One region of the Clavibacter davisi genome, then DNA from elsewhere that is predicted to be linked to it. Evidence: predicted binding sites of a transcription regulator. Region 1 holds the regulator's gene; the other holds the start of a gene.
What was found. The regulator HspR, encoded in region 1, represses chaperone genes until heat shock. The targets are predictions, from matches to a motif close to AAGTTGAGTCNNNNNGACTCAACTT.

Region 1 (6,250 bases):
AGCGCCAGGCCACGAAGGAGGCCGGCGAGATCGCGGGCCTCAACGTGCTCCGCATCATCAACGAGCCCACCGCGGCGGCCCTCGCCTACGGCCTCGACCGGGGCAAGGAGGACGAGCTCATCCTCGTCTTCGACCTCGGCGGCGGCACGTTCGACGTCTCGCTCCTCGAGGTGGGCAAGGACGACGACTTCAGCACCATCCAGGTCCGCTCCACCGCGGGCGACAACCGCCTCGGCGGCGACGACTGGGACCAGCGCATCGTCGACCACCTCGTCAAGCGCTTCAAGGAGTCGACGGGCGTCGACGTCTCGAACGACAAGATCGCCAAGCAGCGCCTCAAGGAGGCCGCGGAGCAGGCGAAGAAGGAGCTCAGCTCTTCCACCAGCACGAGCATCCAGCTGCCGTACCTCTCCCTCACGGAGAACGGCCCGGCCAATCTCGACGAGACGCTCACCCGAGCCAAGTTCGAGGAGCTCACGAACGACCTGCTCGAGCGCACCCGCAAGCCCTTCGAGGACGTCATCCGCGAGGCCGGCGTCTCGGTCGGCGACGTGGCCCACGTGGTCCTCGTCGGCGGATCCACCCGCATGCCCGCCGTCGTCGACCTCGTGAAGAAGCTCACGGGCGGCAAGGAGCCCAACAAGGGCGTCAACCCGGACGAGGTCGTCGCCGTCGGCGCCGCGCTCCAGGCCGGCGTGCTGAAGGGCGAGCGCAAGGACGTCCTGCTCATCGACGTCACCCCCCTGAGCCTCGGCATCGAGACCAAGGGCGGCATCATGACCAAGCTCATCGAGCGCAACACGGCCATCCCCACCAAGCGCAGCGAGACCTTCACCACGGCCGACGACAACCAGCCGTCCGTGGCCATCCAGGTCTTCCAGGGCGAGCGCGAGTTCACCCGCGACAACAAGAACCTCGGCACCTTCGAGCTCACCGGCATCGCGCCGGCGCCCCGCGGGATCCCGCAGGTCGAGGTCACCTTCGACATCGACGCCAACGGCATCGTGCACGTGTCCGCCAAGGACAAGGGCACCGGCAAGGAGCAGTCGATGACCATCACGGGCGGATCCTCGCTCGCGAAGGAGGACATCGAGCGCATGGTGCGCGAGGCCGAGGAGCACGCGGCGGAGGACAAGACGCGCCGCGAGCAGGCCGAGGTCCGCAACAACGCGGAGCAGCTCGCCTACTCGATCGACAAGCTCATCAAGGAGAACGACGACAAGCTCCCCGAGGACGTCAAGTCCGAGGTCCAGGGCGACGTCGACGGCCTGAAGAGCGCCCTCGCGGGCGACGACGAGGCCGCGGTCAAGACCGCGTTCGACAAGCTCTCCGCGAGCCAGACCAAGCTCGGCGAGGCCATCTACGCGCAGGGCCAGCAGGAGCAGGCCGCGGGCCAGACCCCCGAGGGCGCGCCCGAGGCGAAGAAGGACGACGAGGACATCGTCGACGCCGAGGTCGTGGACGAGGACGAGCAGGACAAGAAGACCGACCGATGACCGAGGACACCGCGAACGGCGAGGGTCGCGTGCCCGAGGACGCCACGCCCGAGGACGAGGGGGCCGAGCAGTCGGCCCCCGCGGCCCCGGCCGGGCCTGACGCCACGGCGGATCAGGCGGCCGACGCGGCCTCCGTCCCCGGCGTGGACGGCGCGTTCGTCGAGGCCGAGGGCCCCGACGTCGAGACGACCGACGCCATGGACGAGGAGCTCCAGGACCTCATCGAGCAGACCCGGAACGAGCCCGTCGAGGGCGACTCCGAGCACCTCGCGGACCTGAAGCGCGTCACCGCCGAGTACGCCAACTACCGCAAGCGCACCGAGGCGAACCGCGAGATCGAGCGCCAGCGCGCGGTCGGCGACGTGGTGAAGGGCATCCTCCCGGTGCTCGACGACCTCGACCGCGCCGAGAAGCACGGCGACCTCGCGGAGGGCGGACCGCTCACCGCGATCGTCGCCAAGCTGCGGACGAACGTGGAGCGCATCGGGCTGGTGAAGGTCGGCGCCGTGGGCGACGCCTTCGACCCGCAGGTGCACGAGGCGATCTTCCAGAAGCCGAACCCCGAGGTCCAGGTGGACACCGTGGCGGACGTCGTCGAGAGTGGCTACTACATCGGCGAGACGCTGCTGCGGGCCGCGAAGGTCGTCGTCGACAAGCCGGAGTAGCGCCATCAACCGCAGCATCGATCCGGCTGCACCCACCCCGGTCCGGGCGTCCGCACGCGCGGGCGCCCGGACCGGGTCGTGCGGCCCCCACCACGAGAAGAAGAAGGGAGGCGTCTGATGGCCAGCCAGGACTGGTTCGACAAGGACTTCTACAAGGTCCTCGGAGTGTCCAAGGACGTCTCGGAGGCCGACCTGAAGAAGGCCTACCGCAAGCTCGCGCGGCAGTACCACCCGGACAGCAACCCGGATCCGTCGGCCGAGGCGCGCTTCAAGGAGATCAGCGAGGCCAACGCCGTGCTGTCCGACAAGGAGCAGCGCCGCGAGTACGACCAGATGCGCGCGATGGGATCCGGCGCTCGCTTCAGCGCGCCCGGCGCCGGTGCGCAGGGCGGCGGCTTCGAGGACGTGTTCGGCGGCATGTTCGGCCAGCAGGCCGGCGGCCGCGGGCGTCGTGCGGCCGGGTTCGGATCCGGCCAGCCGCAGTACAGCCAGGGCGGGTTCGAGGACATCCTCGGCGGCATGTTCGGCAACGGCGGCTTCGGCCAGTCGACCGGCGGCTACCGCGGCTACGGCGCACCCACCAAGGGCCGCGACGTGACGGCGTCCACCACGATCGACTTCCTCACCGCCGTGCAGGGCGACGTCGTGCGCCTGCAGGACTCCGACGGCCGCCCCCTCACGGTGCGCGTGCCGGCCGGGGTCACCGACGGGCAGAAGATCCGGCTCGCCGGCAAGGGCGAGCCGTCGGGCGACGGCGGCGCGGCGGGCGACATCATCCTCACGGTCCACGTGCGACCGCACCCCGTGTTCGAGCGCGACGGGCTGAACCTGCGGGTCAACGTGCCCGTGACGTTCCCCGAGGCCGCGCTCGGCGCGACCATCGAGGTGCCGACGCTCGGGGGCGACCCGGTGCGGCTCAAGGTCACGCCCGGCACGTCCAGCGGCAAGGTGCTGCGGGTCAAGGGCCGCGGCGTCACGACCGCGAAGGGCACGGGCGACCTGCTCGCGCGCATCGAGGTCGCGGTGCCGTCGCGCCTCACCGACGCGCAGCGCGTGGCGCTCGACGCGTTCGCCAGCTCGGGTCCCGTCGAGGACCCGCGCGCCGACCTCATCGAGCGGGCCAGGAGCTGACGTGGATCCCCGCGACGCGATGGACGAGGACGCCCCCGTCTTCGTGATCTCCGTGGCCGCGGAGCTCTCGGGCATGCACCCGCAGACGCTCCGGCAGTACGACCGCCTCGGGCTCGTGTCGCCCACCCGCACGGCCGGGAGAAGCCGCCGCTACTCGATGCGCGACATCGTGCAGCTGCGGGAGGTCGCCCGGCTGGGCGCGGAGGGCGTGAGCCTGGAGGGGATCGCCCGGATCCTCGAGCTGGAGAACCAGGTGTCCGAGCTCCGCGGCCGCGTGCGCCAGCTCGAGTCCGCGCTCGCGGACGAGCTGCTCTCCCGGCCCGGCCGCCGCGTGTTCGCGGCCCGCGGCGACGGCGACGTGGTGTCGCTGCGCGCGGGCGTGCGCCCCTCGCGGCAGACCGAGGTCGTGCTGTACCGCGCGGCGCTGGCCCGCCCCGGCGACGACCGGGACGCCGGCGGGCGCGACGCGCGGTGACCGACGCCACGGGATCGGCGGCGACCGCCGCCGACGACCTCCTCGACCTGGGCGCGCTCCGGCGCCGGCCCGACGTCGAGGCCGAGAACCTCTTCGCGGCCGACGCCGCGGATCGCCTGCTCCTCGACGAGCTGCTGGCGCTCCTCGCCGACGCGGCCGCGGCCGGTCGGCCCCTCGCGGCCGACGAGGTCGTGGTGATCGGCGACCAGTACGGCGCCCTGGCGCTCGGGGCCGCCGCGGCGCTCCGGCGGGCCGGGGCGGCGGATCCGATGCGGATCCGCGTGCACCAGGACGCCCTCGTCTCCGAGACGGCGCTCGACCTCAACGCCCGCGACCTCGGCGAGACGGCCGCGTTCGCGCACCACGGGCTCGACGACGCCCTCGCGGCCGGCGCACGGGTCGTCGTCGCCCGCCTGCCGCGCAGCCTCGACGCGCTCGACGAGTGGGCCGGTGCGGTCGTGCGCACGGCGGCGGACGACGTCACCGTGCTCGCGGGCGGGCGGATCAAGCACATGGCGCTCGCGATGACCGACGTGCTCCGCCGGCGCTTCGGCGACGTGCACGCGACGCTCGCCCGGCAGAAGTCGCGCGTGCTCGTGGCGCGCGGCCCGATGCGCGACGCCGCGGCCGACGCCTTCCCGCGCCGCGAGTCGCACCCCGACCTCGGCCTCGAGGTGCGCGCGCACGGCGCCGCCTTCGCGGGTGCGCGCATCGACATCGGCACGCGCTTCCTCCTGTCCTTCCTGCCGGACCTCCTGCCCGACGCGCGCACCGCGGTCGACCTCGGCTGCGGCACCGGCGTCCTCGCTTCGGCGGTCGCGCTCGCCCGGCCGGACCTGCGCGTGATCGCGACGGACCAGTCGTGGGCCGCCGTCGCGTCGGCCCGCGCCACCGTCGCCGCGAACGGGCTGGGGGAGCGGGTGACCGTGGTGCGCGACGACGCGGGATCGACCGTGCCCGACGGATCCGCCGACCTCGTGCTCCTCAACCCGCCGTTCCACACGGGCGCGACCGTGCACGCCGGCCTCGCCGAGCGCCTCTTCCGGTCCGCCGCCCGCATGCTGCGCCCGGGCGGCGAGCTCTGGACCGTCTACAACAGCCCGCTCGGCTACCGGCCGCAGCTCACGCGGCTCGTCGGGCCGACCCGCGAGGCGGGACGGAACGCGAAGTTCACGGTCGCCGTCTCGACGCGGGCGGATCCTCAGGTCCTATCCTCGGGGCCATAGCCGGCGAGCCGCGCCGCGCCGCCCGCTCACCGAGGAACCGCCATGCCCACCTTCCGCACACGCGTCCTGCAGGCCCGCGTGAACGCGACGGGGCTGCCCGTGCCGCCCGAGGCGCTCGAGGAGCTGGGCGCCGGGAAGCGGCCGGCCGTGGTCGTGACCGTCGCGGGGTACTCCTACCGCACGACCGTCGGCACCATGGGCGGGCAGCACCTGCTGCCGCTGAGCGCCGCGCATCGCGCCGCCTCGGGGATCGCCGCCGACGACGAGGTCGAGGTCACGATCGAGCTCGACGCCGTGCCGCGCGAGGCCGTGCTCCCCGAGGAGGTCGCCGCCGCCCTCGCCGCGGAGCCCGCCCTGGCCGAGGCGTTCGCCGCCCTGTCGTCGAGCCGGCAGCGGGCGCTCGTGGATCCGATCGGCGAGGCGAAGACGGAGGAGACCCGCGCCCGCCGGGTGCAGAAGGCGCTGGCGGCGCTGCACGGCTGACGCACCTGCCGCCGCTGCGCGCATCACGACGACGGCGGATCCAGCACCAGCAGCTCGCCGATCTCGCACTCGAGCGCGCGGCACACCGCCACGATCGTGGAGTAGCGCACCGCCCGCGCCCGGTCGTCCTTCAGAACCGACAGGTTCGCCTGGCTGACTCCGAGGATCGCGTTGAGCCGCGTGAGCGTCATGCCGCACGCGGCGAGCAGGATCAGACCGGGTGCGAGCGGAACCACTCCAGGAGCCAGCGGGCCCGCGACGGCGCGTCGGGGCGGGCGGCCGCCTCCGCCGGGCGGTCGAGGAAGTCGTCGTAGCCCTCGAGGCGGGCGACCATCGCGTCGTCGACCGTGCGGAACGCCATCTTCCAGGCCGGGAAGGCCCGCTCGGCGATGGGCTCGTCGAGCAGCAGGCGGACCTCGGAGTGCCGGGTGTCGGCGGCGATGACGGAGAACACGTCCCGCACCGCGTCGTCGGGCCCCTCGAGCACCTGCATGAAGCGGCCGTCCCGGTGCAGGAGCATGCCGGTGAGCCCGGACCGCTCGTTGTTGCGGACGCACTGGCGCAGGAGCTCCGCCAGGTCGTCGTCGGTCAGGTCCCGCGTGGCGGTGCTGGTGTAGACGGTCGTGCGCATGGATCCCCCTCGTGCCTCCCGTCCATCCTCGCGCGTCGCGAGGCCGATCGGGGGCACCGGCGCCTCCGCGGTGCGCCGCGGGGACAGCGGAGGGCGCCGGATCAGCGCGCCGTGCCGCCGAGGGTCCAGGTGCGCACGTGCTC
Region 2 (6,250 bases), 1.1 Mb from region 1:
GTCGCGCTACGCGGCCGTCGTCGCCGCGCGCTCCTCGACGTGCGCGGCGAGCACGTCCCGCACGCCCGTCCACGTGTGGGCGCCGAACCGCTCGCGGTCGACGTGGCGCAGCTCCGCCTCGCCGCTGTACATGCTCACGAGGTACTGCATCCCCTGCCAGGCGGGGAACGCCTCCTGCTCGTCGCGGCCGAGGCGGCGCATCGCCTTGCTCGCGGTGGCGAGGACGCCCGTGGATCCCGCCCACTGCAGCGCGAACGGCGTGCCGGTGACCTCGGTCATGATGCGCGCGAGGTCGCGCGCCGTGACCCGGTCGCCCGCGACCTCGACCGCGCGGGGCGCGTCGTCGTCGAGGGCGACGAGCGCGACCACGCGCGCCGTGTCGTCCTTGGTCGTGAAGTCGAGCACCTGGTCGGCGGACGACCAGTAGAGGACGCGGCGCCGGTCGAACAGCACGATGGGCGCCTGGCCGGTGAGCATGTCGGCGAAGGCGCCGATGAACACCGAGGTCGCGCGCACGGGCGCCGCGTCGAGGTCGGCCGAGAACTCGCGCCGCAGCTCGAAGTTGCGGTTGCTGCCGGGGGTGACGCGGCGGTAGTCGGCGGAGTAGTCCGACGGGATGAAGCGCGGGACCCCGGCGGCGACGGTCGCGGCCAGCAGCGCGCGCTGCGCCCCGACGATCACGGCACGGGCGCCGCTCACGGCGGAGACGACGACGCGCGCGCCGTCGACCCCGCGGATCAGCGCGGCCCGGTCCGTGTACGCCGCCTCGACGACCTCGACGCGCGGGTCATCGCCCCACGCGTCCCGGGCGGCGTTGCTGCCGGGGCGGGTGAGCACGCGGACGCGCGCGCCCGCCGCGAGGAGCTCGCGGACGATGCGGCGGCCGATGTCGCCGGTGGCGCCAGCCACGACGACGGGGCCGGATGCGGATGCGGGGGAAGAGGTGGTCACGAGTGTTCTCCGTCTCGGGGGGTGCGGCGCGCCGGTCGGCGCGAACGATGGGGGGCCGCGACGGGCTGCTCGAGGCGCGCCACGTCCGACTGCTCGGCGGCGGGGCCCGCGGCCTCGCCGATGCCGACGGCTACGCGGGCGAGGAGACGCCGGAAGGCCGTGCGCTCGGCCGGGGCGAGGTCGCGCATCAGGCCGTCCTCGACCTCGCCGAGCGCGATGCGGGCCGTCGCCAGCAGGGCGCGTCCGGCGTCCGTCGCGACGACCTGGCGGACCCGCCGGTCGCGCGGGTGCGGCTGCCGCTCGACGTGCCCGCCCGCGGCGAGCGCGTCGATCACGTACGTCATCTGAGTCTTGTCGATGCCGAGGCGCTGCGCGAGCGCGAGCTGCGACGACGGCTCCTCCGTGGTGATCGCGACGAGCACCTGGTACCCGCGCGGGCCGCCCGGCACGTCCGCGACGGCGGTCTGCGCCGTGCGCACGAAGCCCTGGTAGACGGCCTGGATGGACCAGCCGAACTGCGTCTCGATGCCGCCGGAGCCCCAGTCGATGCCGGACGCGTCCACGTCGGGGTCGTGGTCGGCGCGGTCGCGGGTCGCGGAGGAGGAGGAGGTCATGGGGAGAACGTACCCCCAGAAGATCGTCTTTTGCAAATACGATCTTCGCGCGCGATGGATGGCCGGCGCGCAGCACCGCCCCCGGCTCAGCCGCCGAACGGCCGCAGCGACACCGACTCGAGCGTGCCGTCGCGCGTCTGGTCGACCACGAGGCGCACGGCGCGCGCGACCGACGCGGGCTCGAGGTACCGCGTCTCGTCGTACTCCCCGCCCTCCTTGGCGCGGAGCTCACGTTGCATGTCGGTGGCGACGCGTCCGGGGTGCACGCTCGAGACGCGCACGCCGTGCGGTCGCTCCTCCTCGCGCAGGGCGTCGCCGAGCGCGCGGAGGGCGAACTTGGATCCCGCGTACACGCCGCCCGTGGGGTTGGCCGTGAAGCCGGATCCGGAGTTGACGAGCACGACCTGCCCGCGGGCCGCCCGGAGCGCGGGCAGCAGCACGCGCGTCACCTCCGCGACGGCGAAGACGTTGACCTCGAAGACGCGGCGCCACTCGTCGACGGGCGTCTCGGCCACGGCGTCGCCGCCGATCACGCCGGCGGAGTGCACGAGCACGTCGAGGCGGTCGAGGGCCGGCACGAGGCCGGCGAGGCCGCCCGCGGCGAGGTCGGCCGGCCAGCCGACCGCGTCGGGCAGGGAGGCGGCGAGCGCGTCGACGGCGGCGCGGTCGCGGCCGTGCACGATCACGCGGTGGGTGCGGGCGAGGTCCTCCGCGACGGCGCGGCCGATGCCGCGGGTGGCTCCCGTGACGAGGGCGACGGGGCGGGCGTGGTCGGTCATGGATCCTCCTGGGTCGCGGTCCTCCAGGCTACCGACGGGCGCCGGGCCCGCGACGGCCGCGGCTGGCCGCGGAACGCGACGGGTCGGGAGCGCTCCGCACCATGACGTAGCGTGAAGAGGCCCGCCGCCCGGCGGCCCGCCGCCCGAGAGGATCCGCCCGTGCACGCCCGCTTCCCCGCCAGCCTCGAGGTGCTGCGCCAGGAGGCCCGCGACGAGCTGGACGCCGTGATCGAGCACCGCTGCCGGAACGGCGACGACCCCTGGGAGGTCATCCCGCAGCTGCCGACCGTGGACGAGCACGTGGTCGCGACCCTCCGCCAGGACGCGCTCGAGGCCGACGGGATGGCCGAGGAGCTCGCCCGCGTGCGGCACCCGTCGGCCGAGCCGGGCGTGGTCGCGCGCTTCGAGTACGGGCTGCTGCGCGCCATCGCGCTCGAGCACCCGGACCTCTCGCGTGCGGTCTGGACGCTCATCGGCCGCATGGAGCGCGACCTGCGCCGACGCGCCTGAACCGGTGATGAGAGCGGTATTCGCCCTCGGCGAACGCCTTGGCACTCCCCCACCCCGAGTGCTAATCTGAACGCAGTTGAGCCGAGGGGGCTCAACCCCGGAGATCATCACCGCAGATCATCAGAGGAGTCGAGCATGAACATGACCTTCGATCCGTTCCGCGAGTTGGACCGCGCGATGGGCGCGCTGGCCGAGACCCGCCAGGCGAACCGGCCGATGCCCATCGACCTGCACCGCGAGGGCGACACCTACGTGCTGGCCGCCGACCTCCCGGGCATCGACCCGGGCTCGGTCGACATCGACGTGGACGGCCAGCTGCTGACCATCCGCGCTGAGCGAACTCTCGCCGGCGACCAGAACGTCCGCTGGCTGACGCGCGAGCGCGTGGCCGGCACGTTCCTCCGCCAGCTCACGCTCGGCCAGGGCATCGACACCGAGCGCATCTCGGCGCACTACGCCAACGGCGTGCTCAGCGTCACCATCCCGGTGAGCGAGCGGGCGAAGCCGCGCAAGATCGCGGTCACGTCCGACGAGCCGCAGGGCCAGGAGGGCCGCACGCTGACGGTGGAGCAGGGCGCGCACGCCGCGAGCTGATCCGCCCGGGCGCGTGAGGCGCCGCACACGACGAGGAGCCGTCGTCCGCACCCGCGGGCGGCGGCTCCTCTCGCGTCCGGGCGCGTGCCCGGCCGGCCCGACGCGTCAGCCGATCCGCGGCCGCAGCCCCGCGTGGATCGCGAGCGGATTGCGCAGCGAGCCGTGGATCTGCATCACCGGCGCCTGGAGGTCCACCATCCGCCGGTTGTCGCGCAGCTGCAGCCGGTTGAGGCACGAGCGGTCGAACGACGGCGTGAACAGGTCGAACCGGGAGAAGCGCTCCGCGAGCTCCGGGTGCGCACGCTCGTGGTCGGCGAGCGCCTCCGCCGCGACGCGCCACAGGCCGTCGGGGCCGAGGTCGTCGCGGTCCTCGACGAGCGCGGCCGCGAACCGCAGGAACCCGTCCATCACGTCGGTGAAGACCGTGAGGGTGCGCTCGTCCTCGGGGATCTCCATGCGGATCCGCCGCACGTCCTCCGGGAGCTCGCGCTCCATGTCGAAGAGGGCGACCTCCTCGGCGATGTCCTTCATCAGCACGCGGACGACGACGTGGTCGCGGAGCACGAGGATCACGTTCTCGCCGTGCGGCATGAACGCGAGGTCGTGCGCGATCAGCGCGTGCGCGAGCGGCACGAGGTAGGCGTCGAGCCAGCGGCGGATCCACGCCGCGGCGCCGATCCCGGACGCGTCGATGAGCGCGTCCAGCACGCTCGACCCTTCCGCGTCCACGTGCAGCAGGCTCGTCATGCTCATCAGCCGCTCGCCCTCGGCGAGACCCGGGACGGGCGACTCGCGCCAGAGCGCCGACAGCATCTTGCCGTGGGAGTGCCCGGGCGGCAGCGCCGAGTCGACCCGGGCGTCGCGCACGCCGACGGACGCGACCTCGCGGAGGATCCCGAAGCCGAGGCGCGCGAACTCGTCGTCGCCCGTCACGAGCGCGTGCACCCAGTCGTTGATCGCCGGGGTGACCGCCATGTAGGCCGGCGACAGCCCGCGCGTGAACCCCATGTTGAGGATCGACAGCGACGTCTTCACGTAGCAGCGTTCCGGGGTCGTGCGGTTCGCCCACGTGCGGATCGACTGCTGGGCGCCGTACTCGTCGTCGCCCGTGCCGAGGAGCACGATGTCGCGCGTCGCGATCAGGCCGGCGAAGGTGACCGTGACGACGTTCTCCCACTGCCAGGGGTGCACGGGCACGAGGACGCGCTCCGCCGGGTCGATGCCGTGGTCCGCCATCCGCGCGCGGAACCGCCCGCGGACGACCGGGCCGAGCTCCGCGTCGAGGAACGCCTCCCGGTCGAGGCCGTCGACCGAGGCGAAGTGCGCGAGGCGCTCGTGCACGGCGAGCCAGAGGATCCGCACGTCCTCCCCCGCCTCGGGCGCGTACCGGTCGTGGTCGTCGAGGTCGAAGCCGATGCGGCCGTTGGTCGCGACGAAGCAGGGGTGGCCCTCGTCCATCGTCGACTCGACCTCGGCGTAGGACGCGGTGAGGAGGCCGCGGGCGTCGGGCACGTCGCGGAGTCTCGAGAACGCGGCGGCCGAGAGCGTGCTCTGGATCTCGTCGAGGTAGACCGGCAGCACCTCGTCGGTGATGCCGAGGCGGTCGCGGAGGTCGAGCACCAGGTCGATGGCGTCGAGGGCCGCGGGCTCGCCGTCGACCGTGCGGCGGATGCTCGCCTCGTCGACGTCCCAGTGGTCGAGCTCGAGGATCCTGGCCCGGTACGCGTACGCGCTGCGGCCGTCGGCGCTCGCGACGCGGTAGTCGGCCCAGGCGCGCGGGTCGTGCGGCGTGCGGGGTGCGCCGGGTGCCCGCTCCGGATCCACGCGCTCGGGCTCGACGAGCAGCTCGTGGGCGAACTCGGCGAGCGCCTTGCGCACGAGGTGGCGCGTGGCGGCGGCCCAGGCGTCGGGACGGAGGTGCGCGGCGGGGTGGACGCGCGGATCCGGCTCGGAGGTCCTCGACGCGGCAGCCGGCCGGGACTCGGGGTGGGTGTCGAGGGAGCGGTCGTGGGTGAGGGTCATGGCGTGTCCGTCCGTGGGGGTGGCGTGCGGGAGGGCGTCGTCGCGCGTGGCGACGCTGAGGAGCGCGTGCTTGGCGCCGAGGTCGACGACCCGGAGCGGCCGGAAGCCGACGAGCTCGTTGAGGCGCTGGATCCGGGTGTTCCGGACGTCGGGCTCGACGACGAGGCGCTCCACGGCCGGGTCCCGGAGCAGGTGCGCGACGACGTGCCGCATGACCGCGGTCGTGAACCCGGGCAGCGGGTCGCCGGCCGGCGGGGCGACGAGCAGGTGCATCCCGCGGTCGCCGGGGAGCGGATCCAGGTGCGCGCCGATGGGGTCGTCGGCCGGGTCGTACGCCTCCACGAGGAACGCGGGGACGCCGTCGTGGAGGCCGATCCAGGCCTCGCGCCGCGGATCCGCCGCGATGGACCGGTACTCGGCCCGCACGTCGTCGAGGGTCGCGTGCTCCATCTGCCAGAAGCGGGCGCGCGGTGCGGTGACCCAGGCGTGCACGAGGGCGGCGTCGCCGTCGGGATCGAGCGGGCGCATGTCGAGCCCGTTGCGGGGCTCGGCCCCGAGGTCCGCTCCGGCCGCGGCGTCCGCGTCGGGTGCGGCGGTCGAGGCGGGCGCGGGCGCGGGCGCGCTCACGCGAGCACCCCCGATCCGGCCGTGGGCGCGTCGTCCGGCAGCCCGAACTCCTGGAACGCGATCCGCTCCTCCACCGCGTACGTCTCGCGGCCCGTGATGGCGCGCAGGATCCGCGAGTTGCGGTGCGCCGTCATCCCGAGGTCGGGCGCCACG

Region 2: ACU4ZT_RS10965 (Hsp20/alpha crystallin family protein) is a predicted target of HspR. The motif match lies at 2,928-2,952, and genes of this name have one in related genera.

Annotation. Positions count from the first base shown of each region.
Region 1 covers NZ_CP199882.1:77,268-83,517, forward strand. The annotation lists gene dnaK (molecular chaperone DnaK) at 1-1,496, shown strand, start outside; gene ACU4ZT_RS00360 (nucleotide exchange factor GrpE) at 1,493-2,161, shown strand; gene ACU4ZT_RS00365 (DnaJ C-terminal domain-containing protein) at 2,279-3,292, shown strand; gene ACU4ZT_RS00370 (heat shock protein transcriptional repressor HspR) at 3,312-3,767, shown strand; gene ACU4ZT_RS00375 (class I SAM-dependent methyltransferase) at 3,764-4,993, shown strand; gene ACU4ZT_RS00380 (DUF1905 domain-containing protein) at 5,036-5,476, shown strand; gene ACU4ZT_RS00385 (helix-turn-helix domain-containing protein) at 5,500-5,712, opposite strand; gene ACU4ZT_RS00390 (BLUF domain-containing protein) at 5,688-6,107, opposite strand; gene ACU4ZT_RS00395 (heme utilization protein) at 6,209-6,250, opposite strand, start outside.
Region 2 covers NZ_CP199882.1:2,316,388-2,322,637, forward strand. The annotation lists gene ACU4ZT_RS10945 (NmrA family NAD(P)-binding protein) at 7-951, opposite strand; gene ACU4ZT_RS10950 (MarR family winged helix-turn-helix transcriptional regulator) at 948-1,565, opposite strand; gene ACU4ZT_RS10955 (SDR family oxidoreductase) at 1,652-2,344, opposite strand; gene ACU4ZT_RS10960 (hypothetical protein) at 2,504-2,854, shown strand; gene ACU4ZT_RS10965 (Hsp20/alpha crystallin family protein) at 2,990-3,448, shown strand; gene ACU4ZT_RS10970 (GNAT family N-acetyltransferase) at 3,554-6,097, opposite strand; gene ACU4ZT_RS10975 (lysine N(6)-hydroxylase/L-ornithine N(5)-oxygenase family protein) at 6,094-6,250, opposite strand, start outside.